Regions from separate parts of the Pseudoalteromonas sp. SR41-8 genome, predicted to be linked through region 2. Evidence: predicted binding sites of a transcription regulator. Region 2 holds the regulator's gene; the other holds the start of a gene.
What was found. The regulator NrdR, encoded in region 2, represses ribonucleotide reductase genes. The targets are predictions, from matches to a motif close to AAACACNANATNTNGTGTTT.
Positions count from the first base shown of each region.

Region 1 (8,111 bases), on a different contig from region 2:
CACTCACTAACTGGTTTGATAGAAAATTGCTCATTTGTGTCATTACGGACATCAAGCTCAGCGACGGTAGTGAATTTGACCGCTTCGTCAACCGCACCTTTAGACCACACACCATTTTCACAATATACGGCGTCTTTACCTGCTTGGTGCAAGTTCAGTGGCACAGCAGCAAATTGGCCTCGACCACCGCCATGCATAAACAGCACTTCAAATTCATCGCTGATATTCATTAACCGGCGTAAGCTTGCTTCACATTGTGCCGTTAATGCTAAAAATTCTTTACTACGGTGACTGATCTCCATCACCGATACACCTAAATCTTGCCAATCAAGAAATTCTTTTTGTGCTTTTTCCATCACAGCTGGCGGTAACATTGCAGGCCCAGCACAAAAATTATATATACTCATTACCTTTCCTCATTCCAGTAATTTAACAATTGTTTTTAATTGCTAATTTTAACAATTAATTTTTTGATTTTTATAGTAAAAAAAAGCGGCCGAAGCCGCTTTAATGATTAATGTTATGCCTCTGGAGGATTATCCCCAGCGTCATCATTAACAGTGTCGACTAGTTCAACGCTTTCACCTTCGATAATAGCGTTAAGCTCATCGATTTCGATCTCTTCGATACGTTGTAAACCAACTACTTGCTCTTCGTCAATAGTTCTTATCAAAATAACACCTTGGGTATTTCGCCCAACGGTAGAAACTTCATTAACGCGAGTTCGCACCAGAGTACCTCGATTAGAGATAATCATGATTTCATCGTTATCGTCAACTTGTACAGCACCAACTACAGCACCGTTACGCTCACTTACTTTGATTGATACCACACCTTGAGTCGCACGACTCTTAGCAGGGTAGTCACTGAGCAATGTACGCTTACCGTAGCCGTTTTCTGTCACGGTTAAGATAGCACCATTCGTCTTAGGTACAATTAATGATACAACACGTTGCCCTTCAGGCATCTTAATACCACGAACACCTGTTGCAGTACGGCCCATCTGACGAACACCCTTAAACTTGATTTCCGGGTTACCGTTTTCATCAAGTACTGGGTTGCCATTTTCATCTAAAACAGGTGATTCTTCTGCTTCTTTAAAGCGAACAACTTTACCAGCATCAGTAAACAACATGATTTCGTTGCTACCATCAGTGATATCGACACCAATCAAGCTATCACCGTCGTTTAAGTTAACGGCAATAATACCGCTAGCACGTTGACGACTATACGCAGTCAATGGTGTTTTCTTCACGGTACCGAATGCAGTTGCCATAAAGATGTATTTATTTTCTTCATACTCACGTACTGGCAAGATAGCCGTAATACGTTCGTCTGCTTCAAGCGGCAATAAGTTTACAATTGGCTTACCACGGGCTGCACGACTGGCAAGTGGTAATTGATACACTTTAAGCCAATATAAGCGACCCGCCGTTGAGAAACAAAGAATCGTGTCGTGAGTATTAGCAACTAGTAGACGTTCAATGAAATCTTCATCTTTCATCTTGGTTGCTGATTTACCTTTACCACCACGACGCTGTGCTTCGTAATCAGACAATGGCTGATACTTCACATACCCTTCGTGAGATAGGGTTACTACTACGTCTTCTTCAGTGATCAAGTCTTCAAGACTAATATCATGAGCCGCAGCATTAATTTCAGTACGACGTTCGTCGCCGTATTGCTCTTTAATTTCAACTAACTCATCGCGGATAACTTCCATTAAACGCTCAGGATTAGCAAGAATATATAAAAGCTCGGCAATTAAATCTAATAACGTTTGGTATTCGCTTAGAATCTTTTCATGTTCAAGACCAGTAAGCTTGTGTAAGCGTAAATCTAGAATTGCTTGGGCTTGTTGCTCAGAAATATAATACTGACCATCACGAATCCCTAAGTCATCCGCTAACCAATCTGGACGGGCAACATTTGCTTCACCGGCTTTTTCAAGCATGGCTTTCACATTACCTAATTCCCACGGACGGCTAGCAAGTGCTACTTTAGCTTCAGCTGGCGTTGGTGAGTTACGAATAAGCTCGATAATTGGGTCAATGTTAGCAAGTGCAATTGCTAAGCCTTCAAGCATGTGTGCACGATCGCGGGCTTTACGTAGGTCAAATACCGTACGACGAGTCACTACTTCACGGCGGTGAATGATGAATTCTTCAAGCATTTCTTTTAAGTTGAAACACTTAGGCTGGTTATTGATCAACGCAACCATGTTCATACCAAACACAGTTTGTAACTGAGTTTGTGCATAAAGGTTGTTTAAGATCACTTCGCCTACGTCACCACGTTTGATCTCGATAACGATACGCATACCGTCTTTATCTGATTCATCACGTAATGCACTAATGCCTTCAATCTTCTTATCTTTAACAAGCTCAGCAATCTTTTCGATTAAGCGGGCTTTATTTACTTGATAAGGGATCTCGTGAACGATGATCGTTTCACGATGGGTTTTTTCGTCAACTTCAATTTCCGCACGTGCACGCATGTACACTTTGCCACGGCCAGTTAAATAGGCTTGTTCAATGCCTTTTTTACCGTTGATAATTGCTGCAGTTGGAAAATCTGGGCCCGGAATATAATCCATTAGTTCATGAATGGTTAATTCAGGGTTTTGAATAAGTGCTAAACAGCCATTCACAACTTCAGTTAAGTTATGAGGAGGAATGTTCGTCGCCATACCTACCGCAATACCCGATGAACCGTTCACTAATAAGTTAGGAACTTTGGTCGGTAATACGTCAGGAATTTGCTCTGTACCATCATAGTTAGGTACAAAATCAACAGTCTCTTTTTCAAGATCAGCCAAAAGCTCATGAGACATTTTCGCCATACGGACTTCGGTATAACGCATTGCTGCTGCTGAGTCACCATCAACTGAACCAAAGTTACCTTGGCCGTCAACTAACATATAACGTAAAGAGAATGGCTGGGCCATACGTACGATTGTGTCATACACCGCACTGTCGCCATGGGGATGGTATTTACCAATTACATCACCAACCACACGGGCTGATTTTTTGTAAGGCTTATTCCAATCATTATTAAGCTCGTTCATAGCAAACAAAACGCGGCGGTGAACAGGTTTTAAACCATCACGTACGTCTGGTAGTGCTCGTCCTACAATTACGCTCATTGCGTAATCTAAATAGGAGTTTTTTAACTCGTCTTCAATATTGACTGGCAGAATTTCATTGGCGAAATCAGTCATTTGATATCACATTCCTTCAGTATTGACCCACGAAAGTGCCACATATGGGCGCTTGCGGGGATTTAGTTATTATTACCAAGTCATGCTACCACAATTAATTTAGATTTACAGGCGCTAAATCTTTGCGATTTATTAATTTACCCCTATATAATGGCCTGAGATTGACGAGGAAGTTTTTTATGACCGAACATCAGAATGTAGATAGTGCAGAAATTGCAAAGTTTGAAGCCATCGCTGAGCGTTGGTGGGATCGTGAAGGCGAATTTAAACCCCTTCATGAAATTAATCCATTAAGATTAGATTTTATTGCCGACAAGGCCAAAGGCTTATTCGACAAAGAAACACTCGATGTCGGCTGTGGTGGCGGTATATTAAGTGAAAGTATGGCGCGAATGGGCGCACATGTGACTGGTATTGATATGGGTCAAGAGCCGTTAACCGTTGCGAAACTGCACAGTTTAGAAACCGGTGTAAACGTTGACTATATAAAAATACCTGCCGAACAGTATGCCAGCGAACACCCTGCCCGCTTTGATACTATTACTTGTATGGAAATGTTAGAGCATGTGCCAGACCCTGCATCTATCATTCATGCAGTAGCAGAATTAGCGAAACCTGGTGCCGATGTATTTTTCTCTACATTAAACAAAACCCCAAAAGCATATTTGTACGCAATTATCGGGGCGGAAAAATTATTGAAGATGGTGCCTGATGGAACCCATGATCACAAAAAGTTTATCAAACCAGCACAACTCATTGCATGGGCAGAACAAGCGGGCCTCAAAGTACGTGCTAGTGCGGGATTGAGTTATAACCCTTTATCAAAGCAGTACAGCTTAAATACCGATGTAAGCGTTAATTATATTCTGCATTTTGAGAAACTAGCGTAATGGCTGGTTTTAACACAGCAACCTCCGCAATTGATTACGACGCCTTTATTTTTGATTTAGACGGTACATTACTCGATACCGCAGATGATTTAGGGGCTGCGCTTAATTACGTACTCGCTGATCATAACCAACCATTAGTAACCGCTGATATATATCGTCCTGCAGCTTCTAACGGTGCAATGGCGCTGCTTGCAGCTGGATTTGGTCAGCAATGGCACGATCACCCAAATCAAGCTGACTTACGCCGGCAGCTATTAACGGCCTACGCAGATAATATTGCCACCCATAGTCAATGCTTTACTGGAATTGCACAATTATTGATCGCGCTTGATCAACAACAGATCAAATGGGGGATCATGACTAATAAACCTGAATTTTTGACTATTCCATTAGTTGCTGCAATTGCTGAACTAAAAGATGCACAGGCAATTGTCAGTGGTGACACCCTCGATATCGCTAAACCATCTCCTTTACCTTTACTGCATACAGCCCAACTGTTAGATGTTGATCCGAGTCGTTGTTTGTATATCGGTGATGCGCAGCGTGACATAATTGCAGCCAAGGCTGCAAACATGCACAGCGCTGCTGCGTTGTGGGGCTACATCCCTAGTGAAGCTGAAGCATTGAGTTGGCAAGCCGATTTTAATTGGCAATCACCTATTGATGCATTTAACCATATATAGTGCCATGTTAAATTTTAACCACTACATATTGTGATCGTGTTACTTTTTGCACATTGTTTGTTGATAAAAAAAGCAGCCAAAATTTATTTTTAAAATGCGTAAATTTAATCGATCATCAGTTGATTTTTATAAATTTCATTTTAATCAGATGGTCAAAGGTTAATGGCTACTAACACAAGCGTGTTATCCCAACCTTATCCACAATTAGGGGCGTTTATGCCCCTTGCAAATGATCGCATACCACACTATCTTGTGATCTAGAATTTGATGAACACCAGATGTTGTGGCTAAATGTTATTCAATTAAATTCGCGCTAATACAATTTTATTGCAATAAAAAATTTATTTTAAGAAAAATGTGTCACTAAAAAATATTATATCCCAAGGAATACAGGCAAAACTATGAACCAACAGCTATCTGTAAGCAAACGTGACGGCCGTAAAGAGTCACTTGATTTAGATAAGATCCATCGCGTTATTGCTTGGGCCGCCGAAGGTCTAAATAATGTGTCTGTCTCACAAGTTGAGCTGAAATCGCACATCCAGTTTTATGATGGTATTCGTACTGAAGACATCCATGAAACCATCATCAAAGCGGCCGCTGATCAGATCTCTAAAGAGTCGCCTGATTATCAATATTTATCAGCCCGCTTAGCTGTATTCCATTTGCGTAAAAAAGCCTATGGTCAATTTGAGCCACCGCGCTTGTATGATCATATCGTTAAGTTAGTTGAAGATAAGCGTTACGATGCACACTTACTAGCTGACTACACAGAGCAAGAAATTGATCAACTGGATGAATACCTTGATCATGGACGTGATTTAAACTTCAGCTATGCTGCTGTTAAACAGCTTGAAGGTAAATATTTAGTACAAAACCGTGTTACGGGTGAAATTTATGAAAGCGCACAGTTTTTGTATATTTTAGTTGCAGCCAGCTTGTTCTCTGATTACCCAAAAGAAACGCGTTTAGACTACATAAAGCGTTTTTACGATGCAGTGTCATTGTTCAAAATTTCATTACCTACGCCTATTATGGCGGGAGTTCGTACCCCTACGCGTCAATTCAGTTCATGTGTACTGATTGAATGCGGTGACAGCCTAGATTCAATTAATGCAACCTCATCAGCGATTGTAAAATACGTATCGCAACGTGCAGGTATTGGTATTAATGCTGGTCGTATTCGCGCCCTAGGTAGCCCTATTCGCAATGGTGAAGCATACCACACCGGTTGTATCCCGTTTTATAAGCACTTTCAAACGGCCGTTAAAAGTTGTTCGCAAGGTGGTGTCCGTGGTGGCGCAGCAACCCTGTTCTATCCACTTTGGCATCTAGAAGTTGAAAACTTATTAGTGCTTAAAAACAACCGTGGTGTTGATGATAACCGCGTTCGTCACTTAGATTACGGTGTACAGTTTAATAAACTAATGTACTCACGTTTGATCAAAGATGATTACATCACATTATTCAGCCCGTCTGATGTGCCTGGTTTATATGATGCATTTTTTGAAGATCAAGATGAATTTGATCGTCTTTACGTACAATATGAACAAGACGAGTCAATTCGTAAAAAACGTATTAAAGCTATTGAGCTGTTTTCAATGTTTGCACAAGAGCGTGCTAGCACTGGCCGCATCTATTTACAAAACGTTGACCACTGTAATACACACAGCCCGTTCATTGCTAAAGTGGCACCAATTCGCCAATCTAACTTATGTTTAGAAATTGCATTGCCAACTAAACCACTTAACAATGTTAATGATGAAGAAGGTGAAATTGCACTGTGTACGCTGTCGGCCTTTAACTTAGGTGCGATTGAGTCACTGGATGAACTTGAAGAGCTTGCAGAACTTGCGGTACGTGCACTTGATAACTTACTGGATTTCCAAGACTACCCGGTGCCAGCAGCACATAATGCAACGATGGGCCGTCGTACACTCGGAATAGGCGTAATCAACTACGCATATTACCTTGCTAAAAATGGCAAACGTTATTCTGATGGCAGTGCTAATGCATTGACTCACAAAACATTTGAAGCAATTCAGTATTACCTAATGAAAGCCTCAAATGAACTGGCTAAAGAACGTGGTGCATGTCCTAAATTTAACGAAACAACGTATTCGCAAGGTATTATGCCAACCGATACATACAAACGTGATTTGGATAAAATTTGTGATGAACCATTGCATTTAGATTGGGATACATTACGTGCCAATATTAAAGAGCATGGTATGCGTAACTCAACGTTATCTGCGTTGATGCCATCTGAGACATCGTCGCAAATTTCAAATGCAACTAATGGTATTGAACCACCACGTGGTCATATCAGTGTTAAAGCCAGTAAAGATGGTATTTTAAAACAAGTTGTACCTGAGTATGAACGCCTTAAAAATAATTATGAATTATTGTGGGATATCCCATCAAATAAAGGTTATTTAGAATTAGTGGGTATTATGCAAAAGTTTGTTGACCAAACAATTTCTGCCAATACTAACTACGATCCAAATAAGTTTGAAGGTGGTAAAGTACCAATGAAGGTCTTATTACAAGATTTACTGGGTGCTTACAAACTTGGCGTTAAAACCCTTTACTACCATAACACCCGTGATGGTGCATCTGATATGCAAGAAGATACACCAGAAGTGGAAGATGATGATTGTGCAGGCGGTGCGTGTAAAATCTAATCGGTAATAAATATAAATTGGAAGCGGGCTATACGCCCGCTTTGCCCTGTTCGTTTTTTGAGTGATCTTATGTCTTATACTACTTTTAGCCGAAACCATAATAACCAACTACAAGAACCGATGTTTTTCGGCCAAACCGTTAACGTATCGCGTTATGATCAACAGAAGTACCCTATTTTCGAAAAGCTAATTGAAAAACAACTATCGTTTTTTTGGCGTCCTGAAGAAGTCGATGTAAGTAAAGATCGGTTAGATTTTCAGGCCTTACCTGATCACGAAAAACATATATTTTTAAGTAACTTAAAATATCAAACCTTACTTGATAGTGTGCAAGGTCGCTCGCCTAATGTTGCGTTACTGCCAATTGTGTCGATCCCAGAACTTGAGACCTGGATTGAAACATGGGCATTTAGTGAAACAATCCATAGCCGTTCATATACACATATTATTCGTAACGTTACCCAAGCCCCTGAGCTTATTTTTGATGATATCGTTAGTAACGAAAAGATCAGTGAACGTGCTGATGCCGTAACTAAATATTACGATGAATTAATTAATAAAGTGGCTGTGTATAACTTATACGGTGAAGGTAAACATGAACTTAATGGCGAAACAGTTCATATCAGTTTATTTG
Region 1 is NZ_JACJEE010000003.1:7,140-15,250, forward strand. It holds gene serC (3-phosphoserine/phosphohydroxythreonine transaminase) at 1-407, opposite strand, end outside; gene gyrA (DNA topoisomerase (ATP-hydrolyzing) subunit A) at 521-3,220, opposite strand; gene ubiG (bifunctional 2-polyprenyl-6-hydroxyphenol methylase/3-demethylubiquinol 3-O-methyltransferase UbiG) at 3,400-4,110, shown strand; gene H5162_RS02965 (HAD family hydrolase) at 4,110-4,793, shown strand; gene nrdA (class 1a ribonucleoside-diphosphate reductase subunit alpha) at 5,195-7,477, shown strand; gene nrdB (class Ia ribonucleoside-diphosphate reductase subunit beta) at 7,547-8,111, shown strand, end outside.
Region 1: the regulator NrdR is predicted to act here: its motif matches at 5,063-5,082, upstream of nrdA (class 1a ribonucleoside-diphosphate reductase subunit alpha).

Region 2 (8,111 bases):
CAAAAAACCCACTAACAAAGACTGCCAACTTAATGCAGCTCCGATCATGGTAATGTAAAATCCGGCAACTTCATCCCATACAATCGCGGGATGATCATGTACTCCCAGATCATCAGCGGTTTTGCCACATGCCCATATACCAAAAATACTAATAACCACCGCAAATACAATTTGTAACCACAGCGGGAAATACATAGTAGTAAAAATAAACGGTAGCGCAGCAAAGGTACCAAACGTACCCGGCGCTTTAGGCGCTAACCCTAAACCAAAGCCCAAACCAAAAAATTGATGAGGGCGCTTTAAATTAAATAATGCAGGTTTATTCAAACCGACTCCTTGGTGAAGTGTTCAAAACCAGCATCATCATATGCTAATTTTTCGCCATCGAGCATCAGCTCAACTTCGCCTTCACCACTTTTTATTTGTCCAATGCAGGCTGCATCTACACCATACTGGCGCAATTTCATTTCCAGCATACTTTTATTGCTATCAGGTACCGTAAATAACAACTCATAGTCATCGCCATAATTGAGGATAAACGGCAGTTGTTGATCTCGTTCTAAAGTAGCACGCAATGCATCCGAGGTTGGTATTTTATTCACATCAATACAAGCGCTAACTTGCGACAGAGCTAAAATATGTCCAAGATCTGCCAATAGACCATCTGAGATATCAATCGCTGATGATGCTAAACCGCGTAATACTTGCCCCGCAGCAACACGCGGAGTTGGGTAATCAAATCGTTGATTAACGTACCTTAAGTGCTCTGGAGCAATCTTAATATCTTGCTTACGAGCTTCAATCGCAAGCCCGGCATCACCTAGCGGCCCTGTAACATAAACCCAGTCACCTACTTTAGCACCGCTTCGGCGCAGTGCTTTACCTGCAGGCACTGTACCTTTAGCACAAATAGTAATTGTTAACGGCCCTTGCGTAGTATCGCCACCAATGATTTGCACATTAAAATACTCTGCGATTTCATGCATGCCTTCGGTGAATTCTTCCAGCCACTCAACATCAATATTTGGCAATGTTAAAGCAACCGAAACCCACGTAGGCTCAGCCCCCATAGCAGCTAAATCACTTAAGTTTACGGCAAGAGCACGATGGCCTAATGCACGCGGATCGATGTCATCAAAAAAATGTACGCCTGCTACCAGTGTATCGGTGGTAATCGCTAACTGACAATTTTCAGGAACAGTAACCAATGCACAATCGTCACCAATCCCTAAATTAACATCGCGACGAGTTATGCCACGACCTTTAAAGTAGCGATTTATTAATTCAAATTCCTTCATACACAAAAAAGCCGGCCTATGCCGGCTCTCCTTTTACGGTCGCATTACTTACGTAAATGCTTTACCGCTTTATCAAGTACACCATTAACAAATTTATGGCTGTCTTCAGCGCCAAATATCTTAGCAAGCTCAATACCTTCGTTGATAGCAACCTTATAAGGTACATCTTCACGGAATTTCAGCTCATAGCTGCTTAAACGTAAAATAGCGCGTTCAACTTGGTCTAACTCGTTAAATGGACGAGTTAAATGTGGCGATACTGCTTCGTCTAGTTGCTTATGATTTATAGCAACACCACGCGAAAGATCTTTAAAGTATTCAACATCAATTTTAGTCACATCGTTTTCGATCAACATTTGTTGTTCGATATCGGCAATGGCATTGCCACTTAATTGCCAAGAATAAACGGCTTGAAGTGCTAAGATACGTGCTTTACGTCTTGCTGCTGGTTTCACAAAAATTCCTTAAACTTAAATTTTATCTAACACATTAACCATTTCAAGTGCGCCTAAAGCAGCTTCGCCGCCTTTGTTGCCCATCTTAGTGCCAGCGCGTTCAATCGCTTGCTCAATGCTTTCAGTGGTTAATACGCCAAATGCAATCGGGATATCATACTCAAGCGACACTTGCGCTAAGCCTTTATTTGATTCGCCAGCGACAAGATCAAAATGTGGTGTACCACCTCTGATCACAACGCCTAAAGCGATGATTGCATCATACTCTTTTTTTGCTGCAACGCGTTTCGCCGCTAAAGGTAATTCTACCGCACCTGGTACATAAACTACGGTAATATCATCATCAGATACACCACCAGTACGTTTTAATTCATCAACAGCACCAGCTAATAGGCTGCTACCAATAAAGTCATTAAAACGAGAAATAACGATAGCGAATTTCTTGCCAGGAGCGTATTTATTACCTTCAATAATTTTCATTCGATAACCCTAAAAAATAAGTTCAAGCGGTTGCGATTGCGCAAAAATTGCTGCGCATCATACCATATAAATAAAATAATAGCCTAGTTTAAGCGTTGTGCTTATTGTGGCTCTACGTAGTCAACCACTTCTAAGTGAAAGCCCGATAACGCATGATACTTTTTAGGCAAGCTCATCAAACGCATTTTTTCAATGCCCAAGTCAGCTAAAATTTGTGACCCTACGCCTACGGTGCGTGAAGTACCTTGGAATTTACGATGCGCTACCGTCTCACCAGCATCTTCTGCAGCAAACGCTTTGACTGTCGCTTCTAGTTCTTCGGTGCATTCTTGCTTACCTAGAATAACTAACACACCTTGATGCTTTGCAATATAAGCCATGGCATCTGACAAGCCCCAGCTTCTATCGGCACTGCGATCAGATAACAAAATATCATTGAAGGTACTTTTTAAATGAACCCGTACTAAGGTTGGTTCATTAGTTTTAACCTCACCATTTAACAGCGCATAATGTAACTGGCCGTCAATGGTATCTTTATAAGTAACTAAATCAAACTCACCATGTACGGTTGGCAACTTACATTTTGCCACTTGCTCAATGGTGGTTTCATTCATGTTACGGTATTCAATTAAATCAGCAATAGTGCCAATTTTGATATTATGTTGCTCAGCAAATACTTCTAAATCAGGACGACGCGCCATGGTGCCATCAGCATTAAGAATTTCCACAATTACTGATGAAGGCTCTAAACCGGCTAAGCGGGCTAAATCACAACCGGCTTCAGTGTGACCGGCACGCGTTAATACGCCACCTGGTTGTGCCATAATAGGAAAGATATGCCCAGGTTGAACGATATCACTTGGTACAGCACCTTTGGCAATCGCAGCTTGCACAGTACGAGCGCGATCAGCAGCAGAAATCCCCGTAGTCACACCTTTCGATGCTTCAATCGACATCGTAAAGTTAGTCGAAAATGCCGCACCATTGTTTTTTACCATTAATGGTAAATCAAGTTGCTCACAGCGCTCTTGAGTCATTGTTAGGCAAATTAAACCACGACCATGAGTGGCCATAAAATTGATCGCTTCAGCACTAATGTGCTCGGCTGCGATAATTAAATCGCCTTCATTTTCTCTGTCTTCATCATCCATTAAAATAACCATTTTACCGGCTTTAATGTCATCAATAATTTCTTGTGCGCTGTGTAAATTCATAATCTGCTCGTGTAAGTTGTGGAGTGCGTTTATTTAATAAAACCGGCTTGGGCGAGTAAACTCATTGAAATATCTGAACTAGCTGGCTGCTCTGCCCCTTTGATCAAACGCTCTAAATAACGCGCGATTTGATCTACTTCTAAGTTCACTTGCGTGCCTACTTTAAAATCAGCAATAGTTGTTTGCTCACTAGTGTGCGGCACAATTGTCAGTTTAAATTTATTATCTGCTACTGCATTTACTGTTAGGCTAATACCATCAATGCATACCGAGCCTTTATAAGGAATATATTTCATTAGTTGTACATCGGTGCTTAACCAGTACTCAACGGCACGCGCATTAGGCGTAATTGCGGTAATAGTCGCGATGCCATCAACATGTCCTGAAACTAAGTGACCACCTAAACGAGATACTGGCTGCATGGCTTTCTCAAGGTTTACAGTTTGCCCTTGTTTATAGTGAGCAAATCCCGTTAAACTAATAGTCTCATTTGATAAGTCAGCGCTAAATCCATCACTGTGCTTGGCCACAACCGTTAAGCAAACCCCATTAGTTGCAATGCTATCGCCTAAATTTACATCGGCCATATCAAGGTTATTACTTTTAATGCGGATAGCTAAATCGCCTTGCTTTTGTTGTAACTCGCTAATAGTGCCCGTTGCTTCGATGATCCCAGTAAACATAGTGGTTACTCTTTAGTTATTTGGTTTAGATGAGGCTTTGCGTGGTGTCGCCGTGATACGAATATCGTCACCGATACACACACACTCATTAATTGATAAATTAACAACGTCCTGCATACTTGTCAGCTCTGTAAAGTTTAGTAAGCTTTTGCCGTCATTCCCTAACAATTTCGGCGCCAGATAAACAATATATTCATCAATTAAATTACATTCAGTCATTTGGCCCGCTAAGGTTGCCCCTGCCTCTAACCAAATATGATTAAACTGTTGCTGCGCTAAAAGTTTCATGGCAGCCACTAAATCAACTTTATTATTTTTTTCTGGTACTACAATATGGCTTACGTAATGAGGCCATTGCTGTGATTTATCAAGTTCAGTGGTAAGAATAATTACTTCACTGGCAATGCTAAATAATGCTAGCTCAGGTGTTAAACGATTTTGTGAATCAATAATAATACGTACAGGTTGGCGTACAGGTAATTGCGTTGGTAACGGCTCTGGCAGCTCATCAACACGAACATTGAGTTTTGCATTATCAACTAATACTGTGTCCGCGCCGGTTAAAATAGCGCAGCTTTGTGCGCGCTGTAGTTGCACATCTTGGCGAGCCTTAGGGCCCGATATCCACTTACTTTGACCGTTTTTAAGTGCCGTTTTACCATCAAGGCTTGCGGCCATTTTGCAGGTAATAAATGGCATACCTTGCTCCATGCGCTTTAAAAAGCCACGGTTTAACAGCCTTGCTTGTTGTTCTAACAAACCTGACGCAACCTCAATGCCCGCGTCCGCTAAAATAGCTAAACCTTTACCGGCTACCTGCGGGTTTGGATCAACCATAGCAGCAATTACTTTTACCACGCCAGCAGCTTTTAAACCTTCGGCACACGGCGGTGTGCGACCAAAATGGCTACAAGGTTCAAGCGTGACATAAGCAGTTGCACCAAAGGCTTGGCTACCCGCCATTGCTAATGCATTCACTTCAGCATGGCCTTGGCCGGCAACTTGATGAAAACCTTCACCAACAATAACGTCATTTTTTACTAATACACAGCCAACGTTTGGGTTTGGGGTGGTAGTAAAGCGTCCTTGTTTGGCAAGCTCAATCGCTCGGGTCATATAAGAGAAATCTTGTTCGCTAAACTGATATTGGTTCATATCACTCTCCCAAACGGGCAATTTCTTCACCAAATTCACGAATATCTTCGAATGAACGGTATACCGATGCAAATCTGACGTAAGCGACTTTATCGAGTTTTTTCAACGCTTCCATAATGCATTCGCCAATCAGGTGACTGGAAATCTCACGCTCGCCGGTGGCACGTAATTGCGATTTAATAATATTGACCACTTCATCAACTTGCTCGGTACTGACGGGGCGTTTTTCTAATGCGCGGTGTAGACCATTAAGAAGTTTATCTTCATTGAAAGGTTCACGGCTACCGTCTTGTTTGATCACCCGAGGCATTACAAGTTCTGCGCCTTCAAAGGTAGTAAAGCGTTCATGACATTCATTGCATTCACGGCGTCGCCTTACTTGGTGGCCACCTCCCACTAAACGCGAGTCAATCACTTTGGTATCTTTTGCGGTGCAAAATGGACAATGCATAGGTATCAGCTTCCGTTAAAAACAAAAAAGGCCGCTTTTAGGCGGCCTTTATAATAGCAAAAAACTAAGCTATTGTGATCTAAATTACTGTTTGTAACTCAATTAAGCGTAAACAGGTAATTTTTTACAGATTGCTTTAACTTTCTCTTTTACTTGTGCTTGTACTGACTCATCGTTGATGTTGTCTAGTACGTCACAGATCCAGCCAGCAAGCTCTTTAGACTCAGCTTCTTTAAAACCACGGCGTGTGATTGCCGGTGAACCAATACGTAAACCAGACGTTACAAACGGTGAACGTGGGTCATTTGGTACTGAGTTTTTATTTACGGTGATATTAGCATTACCTAAAGCCGCATCCGCGTCTTTACCAGTGATGTCTTTATCAATTAGATCAAGTAAGAACAAGTGGTTTTCTGTTTTATCAGATACGATCTTATAACCGCGCTCTTGCATTACTGCAACCATAGCTTTAGCATTTTTCACAACTTGAGTTTGGTATACTTTAAACTCTGGTTGTAATGCTTCTTTAAATGCCACTGCTTTGGCAGCGATAATGTGACATAAAGGACCACCTTGACCACCAGGGAATACTGCACTGTTAAGCTTTTTATAAATAGCTTCGTCGCCACAAGCAGAAATAATCAAACCACCACGAGGGCCGGCTAATGTCTTATGCGTAGTTGTAGTAACAACGTGTGCATGTGGTACTGGGCTTGGGTAAACACCAGCAGCAATAAGACCTGCAACGTGAGCCATATCAACAAACAAGTAAGCGCCTACTTTGTCAGCGATTTCACGGAATTTAGCCCAATCAACAATACCTGAGTATGCTGAGAAACCACCGATGATCATTTTTGGTTTGTGCTCAAGTGCAAGTGCTTCAACTTGTGCGTAATCAATCTCGCCAGTCGCTTCGTCAAGTCCGTATTGGATTGCGTTATAAAGCTTACCAGAGAAGCTTACATGTGATCCATGCGTTAAGTGACCACCATGAGCTAAGCTCATACCTAACACTGTATCGCCAGCATCTAATAAAGCTAAGAACACAGCAGCATTTGCTTGTGAACCTGCGTGAGGCTGAACGTTAGCATAATCTGAACCAAACAATTCGTTTGCACGGTCAATCGCTAGTTGTTCAACCACGTCAACATGCTCACAACCACCGTAGTAACGCTTGCCCGGATAACCTTCAGCATATTTGTTTGTTAGCTGTGAACCCTGCGCTTCTAGTACGCGTGGGCTACAGTAGTTCTCAGATGCGATAAGCTCGATGTGTTCTTCTTGGCGAGCAGTCTCTTTAGTGATTGCTTCAAATAACTCTGGATCGAAATCCGAAATATTCATGCTACGTTCTAACATGGGGGCTCCTAGGGCAACGTGTATGGTATTTTGAAGGCTGAATTATACGCTGAAAACGTCAATTTGCCTATGGTGTAAAGATGAACATATTTAAACAGGGATTGAATTTAATTCACAGTGTTTTTGTAATGATATTTTTTTATTAAAGCATCAGTAATTTTAATGAATAAAAGCAAATAACATTTACATTATTTATACCTTAATCTGTTGCATTCGCGATTGTTTACACTATTATGATACCAATGTAATCATGGATGATGAACTAATTTACTATGCTATCTAAACCTATCTACGAATCAATTCCTTATTGTTATGTCATTGTTGGCGGACTTTGCATTTTACTTTTCAGCACTGTTTTACCAACAGCCATTGGTATTTTTTTATTCTTCAATGGTGCCAATATTTGGCGATTACGCTCAAATTCACGGCGTAAAGATCATAAAGTAAATCGCATTAAAGTTAACAAACACTTTTATTATTATGAATTTAAACCATTTATTTTATTTATGTGCGGATTACTCCTAATCCATTGGGTAGCGAATGAATTAGTTATACTTGCAGGGATTATGATCTGCCTTATAGCCATTTTAATTTTTTGTTTACGAGTGCTAAACCGCCGTTCACGTTCAATAGTTTAATTTTCCATTACTGCTATTAAGTACAATTTAAAGCAATAAAAAACGACATTGCTTTCACATATGCCGTTTATTTTTAGTTTTACTGAGCGGGTAAAAACTAACCTAGTTTAGCTAATAATATTTCACGCAGGATATCGTAATCATCTGCGATATCTTCGGCTAAGCATGGTTTAGCTAATGCATCAGCTAGTGGTTTTGGCATTTCAAGTTCAATATTTAAAATCTCTTCAACACTTTCTTTAAACTTAGCCGGATGCGCTGTTGCCAGAAAAATACCAGCAGAATCAGTTGCTAAGTTAGCTTTTAGGCCCTGATAAGCAATCGCTGTATGTGGTTCAGCAACATAGCCTGTTTGATGAATTTTTTTCATCACTGCTT
Region 2 is NZ_JACJEE010000021.1:13,594-21,704, forward strand. It holds gene H5162_RS14190 (phosphatidylglycerophosphatase A) at 1-327, opposite strand, end outside; gene thiL (thiamine-phosphate kinase) at 324-1,298, opposite strand; gene nusB (transcription antitermination factor NusB) at 1,343-1,753, opposite strand; gene ribE (6,7-dimethyl-8-ribityllumazine synthase) at 1,769-2,233, opposite strand; gene ribBA (bifunctional 3,4-dihydroxy-2-butanone-4-phosphate synthase/GTP cyclohydrolase II) at 2,335-3,447, opposite strand; gene H5162_RS14215 (riboflavin synthase) at 3,477-4,130, opposite strand; gene ribD (bifunctional diaminohydroxyphosphoribosylaminopyrimidine deaminase/5-amino-6-(5-phosphoribosylamino)uracil reductase RibD) at 4,143-5,285, opposite strand; gene nrdR (transcriptional regulator NrdR) at 5,287-5,736, opposite strand; gene glyA (serine hydroxymethyltransferase) at 5,839-7,095, opposite strand; gene thrC (threonine synthase) at 7,831-8,111, opposite strand, start outside.